One region of the Brachybacterium sp. AOP43-C2-M15 genome, then DNA from elsewhere that is predicted to be linked to it. Evidence: riboswitches for the same ligand, from Rfam matches in the RefSeq annotation. Region 1 holds a riboswitch; the other holds the start of a gene.
The links. Region 1 has a riboswitch for FMN ahead of pnuC (nicotinamide riboside transporter PnuC). Riboswitches for the same ligand answer to the same signal wherever they lie in the genome.
Positions count from the first base shown of each region.

Region 2: it holds a riboswitch for FMN, as region 1 does, so the genes downstream of both, ribD (bifunctional diaminohydroxyphosphoribosylaminopyrimidine deaminase/5-amino-6-(5-phosphoribosylamino)uracil reductase RibD) here and pnuC (nicotinamide riboside transporter PnuC) in region 1, are expected to answer to the same signal.

Region 1 is NZ_JBQSWB010000002.1:205,957-213,099, reverse strand. Features, by position in the region: gene ACT3SP_RS02990 (DUF3866 family protein) at 1-279, shown strand, start outside; gene ACT3SP_RS02985 (PH domain-containing protein) at 310-780, opposite strand; gene hisG (ATP phosphoribosyltransferase) at 782-1,639, opposite strand; gene ACT3SP_RS02975 (phosphoribosyl-ATP diphosphatase) at 1,807-2,070, opposite strand; gene ACT3SP_RS02970 (hypothetical protein) at 2,138-2,410, opposite strand; gene pnuC (nicotinamide riboside transporter PnuC) at 2,469-3,176, opposite strand; FMN riboswitch at 3,265-3,382, opposite strand; gene rpe (ribulose-phosphate 3-epimerase) at 3,591-4,277, opposite strand; gene ACT3SP_RS02955 (RsmB/NOP family class I SAM-dependent RNA methyltransferase) at 4,274-5,884, opposite strand; gene fmt (methionyl-tRNA formyltransferase) at 5,881-6,864, opposite strand; gene ACT3SP_RS02945 (MFS transporter) at 6,863-7,143, shown strand, end outside.
Region 2 is NZ_JBQSWB010000001.1:406,135-413,277, reverse strand. Features, by position in the region: gene gyrB (DNA topoisomerase (ATP-hydrolyzing) subunit B) at 1-800, opposite strand, end outside; gene ribH (6,7-dimethyl-8-ribityllumazine synthase) at 1,226-1,729, opposite strand; gene ribB (3,4-dihydroxy-2-butanone-4-phosphate synthase) at 1,726-3,075, opposite strand; gene ACT3SP_RS01855 (riboflavin synthase) at 3,072-3,755, opposite strand; gene ribD (bifunctional diaminohydroxyphosphoribosylaminopyrimidine deaminase/5-amino-6-(5-phosphoribosylamino)uracil reductase RibD) at 3,769-4,833, opposite strand; FMN riboswitch at 4,958-5,087, opposite strand; gene ACT3SP_RS01845 (DciA family protein) at 5,228-5,836, opposite strand; gene recF (DNA replication/repair protein RecF) at 6,037-7,143, opposite strand, start outside.

The DNA of each region.
Region 1 (7,143 bases):
CCGGTGCACATCCCCGTCCTCCATCGCGACGACTCCAGATACAACGCTTTTCATGAGTCGGTGCGGAAACAGGTGAAAAGCACGATCACGAGGCCGGCGAAGGAGCGCGGGATCCTGCACCGGCTCACCGAGGTGCACGCCACAGGGCTGCGTGACGCGCTCGAGGACATCCCGGTGCGGATGACCACGATGGGACGCACCCTCGCGGAGGACCCGGCCGCCTTCCAGTACGCGGGCCTGGCGGGGCGCTGCGCGGCGTCCTTCCTGCCGCGCGACTGACCGGAGGGGCGGGGAGGGGACCCGCCGCGGTCAGGCCTCGGCGGCCTCGCCCCGCTCGCGCATCAGCCGCTGCAGCAGGTGGGCGTCCGAGATCGCCCGCTCGCCGTCGTAGCGCTGGACGGCGTGCAGGGCCAGGGTCGAGCCGTCGGCGAGATCGAGATGGGCCCAGGGGTCGCCCATCGGGAAGCTGATCCCGAGCACCTCGGGCCATTCGACGGTGCGCACGCGCAGCAGATTGCGCACCTCGAGGACCTGCGGGCGGGCCGTGACCTTCACCGAGGCCTCCAGGTGGCAGAACACCAGGACCAGCAGCCCCACGGCGAGCAGGCCGAGGCGACCGCCGAGCTGGAAGCTGGTGATCATGACCGCGCCGCCGATCATGCCGACCATCACGATCGTGCCGCTGAGATACGCGGCCACCCGCACGGCACGCGGTCGCAGCACGATCGTGGCCCGCTCCTCCCCCTCGGCACGATCGGTCCCGGGGCTCGGCACGGTCATCTCAGATGCGGCAGGCCTGGATCGCGGTGACCAGGATGGCGCGGGCGCCGGCGTCGTAGAGGTCGTCCATCATGCGGTGCGCGGCACGACGGTCCACCATCGCCCGCACCGCGGACCATTCGCCCCCGTGCAGGGGCGAGACCGTCGGGGACTGCAGGCCGGGGGTGATCTCGACCGCCGTCTCCAGCAGCGCGGTGGGGATGTCGTAGTCGAGCATCACGTACTCGCGGGCGACCAGCACGCCGCGGATGCGCCGTTCGAGCACCTCGAGGGCGTGGCCCGCCTCCTCATCGAGCTCGAGGTCCGGGCGGGAGAACAGCACGGACTGGCTGGTCATGATCGCCTCGCCGAAGGGCTCGAGGCCGGCCTGGCGCAAGGTGGTGCCGGTCTCGACGACATCGGCGATGACGTCCGCGACGCCGAGGCGGATGGAGGACTCCACGGCGCCGTCGAGGTGCACGACCTCGGCGCTGATGCCGCGATCGGTGAGATAGTCCTCCACGAGGTTCTCGTAGCTGGTGGCGATGCGGGAGCCCTGCAGCTCCGAGACGTCGCTGCGGGTCCCGGCCGGGGCCGCGAAGCGGAAGGTCGAGCGGGCGAAGCCCAGCGGCAGGATCTCGTCCGCCGGGGTGCGCGAGTCCAGGAGCATGTCCTGGCCGGTGATGCCGACGTCCACGGTGCCCGAGCCCACGTAGACCGCGATGTCGCGCGGACGCAGATGGAACAGCTCCACGCCGTTCTCCTCGTCGACCACGACGAGCTCCTTGGCCGTGCCGCGGCGGCGGTAGCCGGCCTCCTGCAGCAGATCGGCGGCGGGCTCGGACAGAGCCCCCTTGTTGGGGACGGCGATGCGGAGCACGGATCCTCCTCGGCCGCCGGAGCGGCCACGAGACGGGTGGGACAGGTCAGGGACGGTCGGGACGCCGGCACCGCCGGAGCGGAGACCTCGGACGGGACCGGGAGGGCTGACGCGCCGGCGGGCGGCACGGCGACGCGGGCGGGATCCAGGATGCTGGACGGCCTGGCTCAGAGCCGACGGTAGACGTCCTCGAGGGAGATGTCCTTGGCGATCATCATCACCTGGAGGTGGTACAGGAGCTGGCTGATCTCCGTCGCGGCCTCGTCCGTGGACTCGTGCTCGCAGGCCATCCACACCTCGGCGGCCTCCTCCACGATCTTCTTGCCGATCTGATGGACGCCCGCATCGAGCTCCGCGACGGTGCCCGACCCTGCGGGGCGGGTGCGGGCCTTCTCGGTGAGCTCGGCGAACAGCGCTTCGAAATCCTTCACGCCGCCAGGGTACTCGTCGATCGCGCGGCCTGGTCCCCTCGTCTCGCGGACGGGAGCAGGATCATGATCACGGTGAGGGGCGATCCTCGTCCAGTCCGGTGCCCTCCGCCTGCCCGGCGCCCTCCGCCTGTCCCGTGGGCTCCGCCTGCCCCGCGCTCTGCGACGGTCCCGTGCCCTGCGACGGTCCCGCGCCCTGCGGCGGCGCCGAGGGCGATCCCTCCGGCGACCTGCGGCGCACGAGCAGTCCGATGGCGACGCCGATGCCGACGATCACCGCCAGGACGACGAGGACGAGCACGATCAGCAGGACGACGGCCCAGGGGTTCCGGAAGAGGTTCATCCTTCCTTTGTACCTGCCGGTGCGCGGCCGGGGGTCCGTTCCGGGGCATCGCGGGGCATCACTCGCGACGGATCGTCGGGTCCAGGTGCGCGGTCTCGACCGTCACCCGCTGCTCCTCGACGTCGCGGCGGCTGCGCACCCGCCACCACACGAAGAAGCCCACCAGCGTGAATCCGCCGTAGAACAGGTACATCAGTGCGCTCGCGTAGTACCCCGCGCTCCACAGCAGCGGCACGCCCACGATGTCCACGGCCACCCAGATCAGCCAGAACTCGACCCATCCCTTGGCCATCCCGAAGGTCGCCAGCAGGCTGCCCATGAAGATCCAGGCGTCGGCCCAGACGGGCTCGTAGGAGCCGAGCGCACGGAACAGGGGCGTGAGAGCGGCGGTGCCGCCGACCAGGACCACCAGGAGCAGGGCGCGGGTGCCCCAGGAGGCCCATTCGGGTTCCACGGCGGTGCCGCCCGCGTTCCTGGCCTGCCGCCATCGCACCCAGCCGTAGATGCTGGTGGCGATGAACATCACCTGTCGTCCGGCCTGTCCCAGGAGGTCCACGGAATTCGGATTGCCGAACACGGTGCCCATGAACACGGTCAGCAGCAGCAGGTTGCCGACGATGCCGATGGGCCAGGCCCAGACCTTGCGTCGCATGCCGCCGAGGGCGCTGAGCAGTCCGAAGACGTTGCCCAGCACCTCGCGCAGAAGGAGGAACTGTCCGCCCGCGAAGTCGATTCGCGCGTCGAAGAGCCACTGCAGGAAGTCCATGTCGGTCCTTTCTCCGTCGGATGCAGTGGCTCCGGGGAAAAGGGTTCCGGCAGGGCGTCGACGCGCGGAGCGCCCCGAGGACCTGCAGGACGTGCGCCTCTCATCCAGGCTGTACTGTCGGTGCCGGATTTCCACCGGCTCCACCGCAGATGCGGGTCGCGGACTGTCACCGCCGGCTCGGACTTCCACCGACCCCGGAGCACGTCACTGGTCGTGACCGCACCATCCTAGTCCGCGCACCCCGACACCGGTTCCCGGATGAACGAGGGTGACGAGGTCGTCACGACCTCGGGGGCGCCAGCGTGGAACGCGGCGCGGCTCGATGCTGCACGGAACGATCCTGCAGGGAACGATCGTGCAGGGAACGACGCTGCGCAGGTCCGTGCCGCGCTGAGCGGTGCGGGGCGCGCGCGATCAGTGCGGGGCGTGCTCCTGGGCGAGTGCGCGCAGGGCGGAGATCTCCTCGGCCGCGTCCTGGGCGCGGTAGATCGCGGAGCCGGCGACGAAGATGTTCGCCCCGGCCTCCGCGCAGCGCTCGATGGTCTCGCGGCTCACACCGCCGTCGACCTGGATCGACACCTCGAGGTTCGCCTCGCCGATCGCGGCCCGGGCGCGGCGGATCTTGGGGAGCATGGTCTCCAGGAAGCTCTGCCCGCCGAATCCCGGCTCGACGGTCATGATCAGCAGCATGTCGAACTCGCCGATGATGTCGAGGATCGGCTCGACGGCGGTCGCCGGGCGCAGGGCGACCCCGACCTGGGTGTTCTTGCGGCGCAGGTCGCGCGCGAGCTTCACCGGTGCCCGCGCGGCCTCGAGGTGGAAGGTCACCGAGGAGGCCCCGGCCTCCGCGAAGGCGGGGGCCCGGGTGTCGGCCTCGTCGATCATGAGGTGGGCGTCCACCGGGATCGGACTGCGCTCGACGATCTGCTCGACCATCGACGGGCCGAAGGTCAGGTTGGGCACGAAGTGGTTGTCCATCACGTCGACATGGACGCTGTCGGCGGTGGAGATCCGGTCCAGCTCGGTGCCGATGGACATGAAGTCCGCGTCGAGGATGCTGGGGTGGATGTAGTGTCCGTCGGTCGAGTACGGGGTGTTCATGCCGTCGGGGTTCCTTCCTCGGTGGGAGCGGGCTGCCTGCGCAGCAGGTGGATGTACATCGCGTCGGTGCCGTGCACGTGGGGCCACAGCTGCACGGCGGGCCCCTCTCCCAGCTCGAGGTCCTGCTGACGGGAGGACAGGACCCCGGCACGGACGGGGCCCCGGGCGTCGAGCTGCTCGACGTCCTCGCGGGTCTTCAGCACGTCGGCCACGACCAGGCGCGTCTCGGCCAGGTGCGGGGAGCAGGTCACGTAGGCGACGACGCCACCGGGTGCCGCGGCGTCCAGGGCGGAGGCGAGCAGTCCTCGCTGGATGCCGGTGAGCTGGCCGATGTCGCCGGGGGTGCGGCGCCAGCGAGCCTCGGGCCGACGACGCAGGGCGCCCAGCCCCGAGCAGGGGACGTCGACCAGGACGCGGGAGAAGCGTCCGGGCATCTCGGTGCCGATCGCGGTGCCGTCCGCGGTGCGGGTGGCGATCTCGCATCCGGCCTCGCGCAGGGTCGCGACGGCGCGCTCCACGAGCTCGGTGCGGTGGTCCTGGAGCTCGACGGCGAGCAGGTCCGCATCATGGTCCACGGTGAGCCCGCCCAGCAGCGCCGCCTTCCCGCCGGGGCCGGCGCACAGGTCGAGCCAATGGGCGTCGTCGGCGAGCACGAGCTCGTCGGCGCCGAGGGCGAGGGCCAGGGCGGCGAGCTGGCTGCCCTCGTCCTGCACGGCGACGCGGCCCTGCTTGACCAGGTCCATGCCGCCGGGGTCGCCCGAGGGCCAGGACCCGGCGAAGATGCTCAGCCGCCCCTGGCTCCCGCCGTGATCGATGAGCTCGTCGAGGTCGGTCAGGCCCGGCCGCATCACGAGCGACACCGCGGGAGCGGCGTTCTGCGCGGCCAGCAGCTCGTCGATCTCCTCGCGGGAGCGGCCGTGCCCCGCCAGCGCGTCGGACAGGGCGCGCACCACCCAGCGCGGGTGGGAGTGGACGACGGCGAGGTGGCCGATGGGGTCCTTCTCACGGTCCGGCGCCACCTCGTCGATCCATTCCTCGAGGTCCTTCTCCCCCACCCGTCGCAGCACGGCGTTGACGAAGCTCGCGGCGCCGGCGCCGACCTCTGCGCGGGCAAGGGCCACGGTCTCGGAGGTCGCCGCGTGCGGGGCCACGGTCATGTCCAGGAGCTGATAGGCGCCCAGGCGCAGAACGTCCACGAGGGCCGGCTCCACCTCCTCCAGCGGTCGGTCCACGCAGGCGGCGAGGATCGCGTCGAGCCGGCCCTGGGCGCGCAGCGAGCCGTAGAACAGCTCGGTGGTGAAGGCGGCGTCGCGGCCCGAGACCCGGTGGCTGCGCAGCAGGCGCGGGAGCACCAGGTTCGCGTAGGAGTCCTCCTCGCGGACCAGCCGCAGGCCCTCGAAGGCGACCCGGCGGGAGGGGGTCGAGCGGCGGGAGCGCTCGGAGGGGCGGGAGGCGGAGTAGCCGCGGCGGGCTCCTCCCTCGCCGCGGGAGCCCGATCGGGTGCGTCCCCGGTCGTCGCGGCGGTCGTCGCGGCGGTCGCGGCCCTGTCCGTCCCTGCCGCGGCGCCCGCCGTCGGGGCCGCCGCGGCCGCGTCGCTCCTCGCTCATGCGCGCTCTCCGTCCTGCTGCTCGATGTCCTGCTGCTCGGTGTCCTGCTGCTCGGTGGAGAAGGCGGCGTCGGCGTCGAGCGCCGCGCCGCGGGCCCAGTCCGCGGCCCTCATCGGCCGCCTCCCGGCCGGGGCGAGGGTGGACAGGGCGATGACCTCGGTGCCCGTGCCCACGAGCACCTGGCGCCTGGTGGCCTCGATGCGTCCCGGAGGGAGGGGGGCGTGCTCGGGGGCGGGCTCCACGCCGAGGATCTTGGCACGGTCGCCGCCCAGCAGGGTCCATGCCCCGGGCTGCGGGCTCATGCCCCGGATATGGGCGCTGACCTGGTCGGCAGGCAGGGTCCAGTCGATACGGGCCTCGGCGGGGGTGAGCTTCGCGGCGTGGGTGGCGCGCGAGTGGTCCTGCGCAGCGGGGACCGCGGTGCCGTCCTCGAGGGCGTCGAGCACGGAGAGCAGCAGGTCGGCGCCGTCGGCCGCCATCCGTTCGAGCAGCTCCCCGGCGGTCTCGAACGCGCCGATCGCGGTGGTCGCAGAGGCCAGGACGTCCCCGGTGTCCAGGCCCTTCTCGAGACGGAACACGCTCATCCCGGTCTCCCGCTGTCCGGCGAGCACGGCCCGCTGGGCCGGGGCGGCGCCGCGCCACTCGGGCAGCAGGGAGAAGTGCAGGTTCACCCAGCCGTGCCGGGGGATGTCGAGCGCGGACTGCGGCACCAGGTTGCCGTAGGCGACGACGGGGGCGGCGTCGGGAGCGAGGTCCCGGATCTGCTGCTGGACGGACTCCTCGCGCAGCGTGGCCGGGGTGAGCACGGGCAGGCCCTCCTCCTCGGCGAGAGTCCTGACGGGGCTGGGGCGGAGCTTCCGGCCGCGCCCGGTGGGGGCGTCGGCGCGGGTGAGCACGCCGACGACCTCGTGGCGGGAGTCGAGCAGGGTGCGCAGGGAGGGAAGGGCGGCATCGGGGGTGCCGGCGAAGAGCAGTCGCATGATGGTCCGAGTCTACGGGGGCCGTGCCTCGGTCCGGCGCGGGAAGGTCCTACAGTGGCGGCATGTGCTGCTCGTCCCACCACCGCCGCTGATGCGCGAGCAGGGCCCGGCCGGGCACCGGGTCGGCAGTCCCGGCTATCGGCGACTGCTGGTGGCGCTGGTCTGCGCGGGGATCGCCTCCTTCGCGCAGATCTACTCCCCGCAGGGCATGCTGCAGCTGATCGCCGCGGACCTCGGGGTCGGCGCCGAAGGAGCGGCCCTGACCGTCTCGGCCGCGAC
Region 2 (7,143 bases), on a different contig from region 1:
TTCTCGGCGCCCTCCGCCTCGAGCTCGACGTCGACCAGGTCCTCGTCCTCGGCGTCGGACGCCTCGGGGACGCGCTCGTCGGTCAGCGAGATGCGCAGGCCCTTGTTGAGGAAGGCCATCTGCTGGAACCGCTTGCGGAGGGTCTCGAAGTCGTAGTCCGTCGTATCGAAGATCTCGTCGTCGGCCCAGAAGGTGATGGTGGTGCCGGTCTCGTCGGTCTCCTCGCCCTTGACGAGCTCGGCCTCGGGCACGCCGCGGGAGTAGGCCTGGCGCCAGACATGGCCCTGGCGGCGGATCTCGACCTCCATGCGGATGGAGAGGGCGTTGACCACGGAGGAGCCCACGCCGTGCAGACCGCCGGAGACGGCATAGCCGCCGCCGCCGAACTTGCCGCCGGCGTGCAGCACCGTGAGCACCAGCTCGACGGCGGGCTTGCCCTCGGTGGGGTGCATGTCCACGGGGATGCCGCGGGCATGGTCGATGCAGCGCACGCCGCCGTCGGCCAGCAGCGTGACCTCGATCGTGTCGCCGTGGCCGGCCATGGCCTCGTCCACCGAGTTGTCGACGATCTCCTGGACCATGTGGTGCAGGCCGCGCTCCCCGGTGGAGCCGATGTACATGCCGGGGCGCTTGCGGACCGCCTCGAGGCCCTCGAGGACGGTGATGTCCGAGGCCTCGTAGTGCTCGGGGGCGTGCGCCGCGCGCTCACCGGCGGTGGTGGCCGTCGCGGGATCCGCCGCCTCCTGTGTCGCACCGGGCGACGGGTCCGGGACACCCTGGGGTGCGTCCTGGTCGGGCATGGGGCGGTCGCTGTCGCTCACCTGATGTGGCTCCTCGCAGTCCTGGGTCCCCCGTTCGGAAGTGCGTCGGGGGTGGTTCGGGGGTCCCTCGCGGAGGACGATCCCCAGCTCAGCACGCAGGCGGCCCACGGAGGTGCCTCGCGCGCGCACGCGCGAGCAGCACTCGCAGGCCACAGCGATCGAGCCGGGCGCATCGAAGTCCACGAGGACGTCGGTGGACGTCGGCCGAACCCCCATGATTCTAGCGGACAACCGCCCTCGAACCTATTCTCCCCGGCGATTCTGTGGACGACGCGACCCGGAGCGGCCCCTGGACGCCCCGGAACCGGCTCGTCCTCGGGCTCGGGGGCCGACCGACGGGGGCCGGTACCCCTCCCGGGGTGCTCGCGCGGCACAGGCGCATCTGGCGTCCCGGCGGTCCGGTCTCAGTCCCGGGGGCCGGGCGAGGCCTGCGGGCGGCCGAGTCCGGCGAGCACCTCCGCCGTGGCCAGTGCGGCCGCGGCGGCCTCGTGCCCCTTGTCCTCGACGGAGCCCGGAAGCCCGGCCCGATCAAGAGCCTGCTGATCATCATCGCAGGTGAGGAGCCCGAATCCGAGAGGCACGCCGTGATCGAGAGCGACCCGGGAGAGACCGTCGGTCGCCGCCTGGCACACGTACTCGAAGTGGGGCGTGCCGCCCCGGACGACCACGCCGAGGGCGATCACGGCGTCGTGGTCCCGGGCCAGGCGGTCCGCGACCACGGGCAGCTCGAAGGATCCCGGGACCCGCACCAGGCGCGGGTGCTCGACGCCGGCCTCCCGGCAGGCACGCAGGGCGCCGTCGATCAGTCCGTCCATGACCTGCTGGTGCCAGGAGGCCGCGACGATCGCGACCCGGGCGTGGGGCAGCTGCGGGAGGGTGGTGGTGTCGGGGCGTCCGTGTCCGCTCATGGGAGGGATCCTTCCGTGGTGATCGTGGTGGGGGCGTCGAGGGGGCGGGTGGGATCGGCGACGACGGCGTCCGGCAGTCCGCTCAGGTGGTGGCCGAGCCGGTCGCGCTTGGTGGTGAGATAGGCGAGGTTCTCGAGGGTGGGGTGGGTCGTCAGCGGACGCGTGGAGACCACGTCGACGCCGCCGGCGCGCAGGGCGGCGGCCTTGTCCGGGTTGTGGGTGAGCAGCTCGATGCCGCCGACCCCGAGATGCGCCAGGATCCGCGGGACCACCGCGTAGGAGCGGGCGTCGACGGGCAGGCCCAGGTCGAGGTTCGCCTCGACGGTGTCGCGCCCCGCGTCCTGCAGGGCGTAGGCGCGCAGCTTCTCGAGCAGGCCGATGCCGCGCCCCTCGTGACCGCGCAGGAGGATCAGGAGACCGCGCCCCGCCTGGTCGATCCGGGTCAGGGACTCCTCGAGCTGCGGGCCGCAGTCGCAGCGCCGGCTGCCCAGGACGTCCCCGGTCACGCACTCGGAGTGCACGCGGGCGAGCACCGGCTCGGCGCCGGTCAGATCACCGCGGGTGAGGACCAGGTGCTCCGCCCCTCCCTCCCGCACGGCGAGGGCCCGGAACGTGCCGTGGCGGGTGGGGAGCTCGACGGGCGCCGTGACCTGCAGCGGCGCCGGCTCCTCGCCGGCGGTCCGATCGACGGTCCCGGTCCGGTCAGCGCCGGGCACCGACGCCTCCTGCGCGCCGGCGAGCCGATGCCGCACGAGCTGCTCGATGGAGATCATCGCCAGGCCGTGCTCGTCGGCGAAGTCGCGCAGGGCAGGACCTCGGCGCATGGTGCCGTCGTCGTGGACCAGCTCCACGATCATCCCCACGGCCGGGAGGCCGGCGAGGCGCGTGAGGTCGACGGCGGCCTCGGTGTGGCCGCGCCGCTCGAGCACGCCGCCGGGGCGGGCGCGCAGCGGCAGCACGTGGCCGGGGCGGATGAGGTCCTCCGGACCGGTCCGTTCCGCGGCGAGCACCCGCAGGGTACGGGCGCGGTCGGCTGCGCTGATCCCGGTGGTGACGCCGCTCGCGGCGTCGACGCTCACCGTGTACGCGGTGCGCAGCGGGTCTGCGCTCTCGGCCACCATGAGCGGCAGCCGCAGGTCGTCGGCCCGCTCGGTGCTCATCGGGGCGCAGAGCAGGCCGCTCGAGTGGCGCACCGCGAAGGCGACCTGGGCGTCGGTGGCGGTGGCGGCGGCGAGGATCAGGTCGCCCTCGTTCTCGCGGTCCTCGTCGTCGACCACCACCACGGGGCGACCGGCTGCGAGCGCGTCGAGGGCGTCGGTGACGACGTCCAGGCGCAGCCCGCTCATCGCCCTGCCTCCGTGGTTGCTGCCTCCGTGGATGCTGCGTCCGGCTGCACCGCACCGGCGGCCGCCAGGTGCGGGGCGGTGAGCTTCTCGACGTACTTGGCCAGCACGTCCACCTCCAGGTTGACCCGGTCTCCCGCGCCGCGCCGGCCGAGGGTGGTGCGGGCGAGGGTCTCGGGGATCAGCCCGATGGTCGCGATCCGCTCCTCGAGCGAGGCCACGGTGAGGCTCACCCCGTCCACGGCGAGGGATCCCTTGGGCACCACGTAGCGGGCGAGGCCCCGCGGATCCTCGTCGTCGGTGGGCAGCTCGAGGCGCAGCAGGGTGGTGCCGGGCAGCTCCTCGCGCTCGAGGATCCTCCCGACCGCGTCCACGTGACCCTGGACGATGTGACCGTCCAGGCGGGCGTCGGCCCGTACGGAGCGCTCGAGGTTCACGCGGTCGCCGGGGGCGAGGGCGCCGAGCGTGGTCGCGGCGAGGGTGGTGTCGATGACGTCGGCGCTCCACAGCTCCCCGTCGACGGCGGCGACGGTGAGGCAGCAGCCGTCGACCGCGATGGAGTCGCCGAGGGAGGTGCCCTCGAGCACGTGCGGGGAGCGGAGCCGCAGGCGCGTGGCGCCGTCATCGGGCGAGGTGGTGAGCTGCTCGACGGTGCCGAGCTCTTCGATGATGCCGGTGAACATGGTGCCTTCCGGGTCAGGCGGCGCGCGGCCGCAGGGTGAGGCGGAGGTCGGTGCGACCGTCCGCGGAGGTGAGCGGGGTGACGTCCGCCAGGTCCAGGTCGAGGCGGTCGGCGAGGGTGGAGATGCCGAGATCGCCGATCCCCGCAGGGCCGGTGCCGAGCAGGGTCGGGGCGAGATGGACGATCAGCTCGTCGACCGCGCCGGCCGCGAGGAAGCCCGCCGCCAGCGTGGGACCGCCTTCGAGCAGGACATGGCGCAGTCCGCGGTCGAACAGGGCGGCGAGAGCGATCTCCGGGTCCCGGGTCCGCAGCACGATCGCCTCGCCGGCACCCTCGAGGGCGGGCAGGGCGGGGGCCCCTCCCGTGCCCATGACCGCGCGGACGGGCTGGCGTGGGTGGAGGGTGCCGTCGGGCCGACGGGCGGTCAGGCTCGGTCGATCGGTGCGGGCCGTGCCGGTGCCGACCAGGACGGCGTCGCAGGTGGTGCGCAGGAGGTGGACCTCCTCGCGGGCGGCGGGGCCGGTGATCCAGCGACTGCTGCCGTCGGCCGCCGCGGCGCGCCCGTCGAGGGTGAGGGCGAGCTTCGCGGTGACCAGGGGGCGGTCGCGGACGAGGCCGTGCTCCCATCCGCGGTTCAGCGCGGCGGCCGCGGCGGCGAGATCCTCGGGAACGTCCGTCTCCACCTCGATCCCGGCGGCGCGGAGGTGCTCGATCCCTCCTGCGGCCTCCGGGTTCGGATCCTCGCGGCCGACGACGACACGACGCACTCCGGCCCGGATCAGGGCGTCCGCACAGGGTGGGGTACGTCCGTGGTGGGTGCAGGGCTCGAGGGTCACCACGGCCGTGGCCCCGGCCAGGGTTCCGCTGAGGTCCCCGTCGGCGCCGGAGAGTGCGCAGGTCAGTGCCGCGGCCTCGGCGTGCGGTGTGCCCGCGCCGCGGTGGTGCCCCTCGGCCAGCACCCGGCCGTCCGCCCCCAGCAGCACGCAGCCCACGCGCGGGTTCGGTCCGTGAGGCACCGCGGGATCGGCCGCGATCACGAGAGCGCGGCGCAGCGCCTCGTGCTCGATCCTGCTCAGCATGGTCTCTCCTCCGGTCCGCAGCTCGCGGTCCGGAGAGAGGGAGGGGTCACGGGGACGGCGTCACTCGGGGTGCCGGCGGAGAGCGCACACAGGGTGCGCCGACCAGGGCCGTCCGAGGACGACGTCGCGTGCGCTTCCCATCCGGACTCTCACCGTCGGTCCAGGAGTTCCACCTGGTCAGCCGAGGGCCAGAGGCCATCGGGTCGCGGACTGTCACCGCCGGCTCGGAATTTCACCGACCCCAGTGCACGCGAGCTCTTCAGCTCGTCGACGACCACGGTAGCAGGAGGGCCGGGGACTGTGACGGACTGTGTCCGCTCGTCCCTCGCAGTTCGTCGATCAGCCCCTGCACCCCACGCCGATCTCCTCCCGCTCGTCCCTCGCAGTTCGTCGATCAGCCGTAGGTGTCGCGGGGGCCGCGCCAGGTGACGGTGCGCCGACCCTTCTTCCAGCTGCGCTCGGCGGCGGCCGGGCCGGTGACCTTGAGCTCGGAGACCACGTGCGAGCCGACGTGCTCCTCGATGGTGGTGATCAGCTGCGGGGTGAGCATCCGCAGCTGCGAGGCCCAGGCGGAGGAGGAAGCGCTGACCACCAGCACTCCCTCCTCGAAGGAGACGGGTCGGCAATGGGTCGCGAGCCGCTCTCCCACGATCTCCTCCCACTCCTCCAGCACCCGCCCGGTGTTCATCCCGGCATTCCATCCGAGGTTCCCGAGCACCTTCTTGAGCACCAGATCGATCCCCTGCGGATCGCGGGGATCGGGGCGCGATCCGGAGTAGCCGGGCGCGCGACCCGATCGATCGCGCACGTCGCGAGCCTGCGTCTTCGCCGAGATGGGGAACAGTCCCCGGTCGCGGGCCGCGGCGCGGGAGCGGTTCACGGTGCGCCGGGCGAGCTCGAAGGGATCCGGGGCCTCGGGCAGCTCGGGCGGGTCGAAGAGCGGCTCCGGGGCGGGGACCGCATCGGACCTCCGCAGGTCGTGCTCGGCGACATCGGGCCGCACCGTCCCCCTCCGCGGCGCCGCCCCCTGCCGCAGCTGCGCGGCCGGCTGCGGCGCCTCCGCGCCCGCGGGCACGTCTGCCCCTGCTCCGGACCAGGTCGAGAGGCCGTAGGGGTTCGCGAGGCGCGGCCGCCCGGGACCGGTGCCTCCGCCGCCGGACCCTCCGCGCCCGGATCCACCGCTGCCCGATGCGCCCCGGTCGCTCACAGCCCTCCGCTCCCCCCGCGCGGCACCGCGTCGCCGAGGCTCACATCGACCACGTGGATCTCGCCGTCGAGGGAGTCGGGGATGTCGGTGTCGTTCGCCGTGGTGATCAGCACCTGCGACGCAGCCGTGACGATCCTGCCCAGACGCTCGCGACGGTGCACATCGAGCTCGCTGAACACGTCGTCGAGGACGAGGATCGGCTCGCCGTCGCCGAGGTCCCCCTCCTCGAGGCGGAGCAGGTCGTAGGAGGCCAGGCGCAGCGCGAGCGCGAGGGACCAGGATTCGCCGTGACTCGCATAGCCCTTGGCCGGGAAGTCGTGGAGTCGGATCTCCAGGTCGTCACGGTGGGGGCCGGTGAGGTTCGTGCCGCGATCGATCTCCTCGTCATGGCTCTCACCCAGCATCTCGAGCATCCGGTCATGGATCTCCCGGGTGCTGGGCAAGGCGCCCGGTGCCGCGCCGAGCGCATCGAGCACGGCCGAGCGATACAGGATCCCGGCCGGGGAGCTCCCCTCGCCGCGCTGGTCGGGAGGGAGGTCGAGCGCCTGCTCGGCCCCCTCGTCGGTCGAGACCCGCAGGTAGGAGTAGCCCAGGTGAGGGCTCAGCCGGTTGACGAGGTGCAGGCGCGCGCGGAGCAGCTCGGCACCGTGGCGTGCCAGCTGCTGGTCCCAGACCTCGAGGGTGGCGGAGGCGGTCTCGGCGGGATCCAGGCCCCCGACGCTGCGGCCGCTGCTTCCACGCCGCATGGAGCGCATCTGCTTGAGCAGGTTCCCGCGCTGCTTGAGCACCCGGTCGTAGTCCGCCTTGACGGAGGCGAAGCGGGGCGCGATCTCGAACAGCAGCTCGTCGAGGAACCGGCGCCGACCCTCGGGATCGGCCTTGACCAGGCCCAGGTCCTCGGGGGCGAACAGCACCGCCCGCACCTCGCCGAGCAGGTCACGGAGCCGGGCGACGTTCTGCCCCTGGAGCCGTGCACGGTTGGACTTCCCCGGCGTGATCTCGAGGTCCACCTGGAGGGGCCGTCCCGCGCGCACGAAGCTCGCGCGCACGATCGCGGTGCTCTCCCCGCGGTGCACCAGTGCGGCGTCGTGCGGGACCCGATG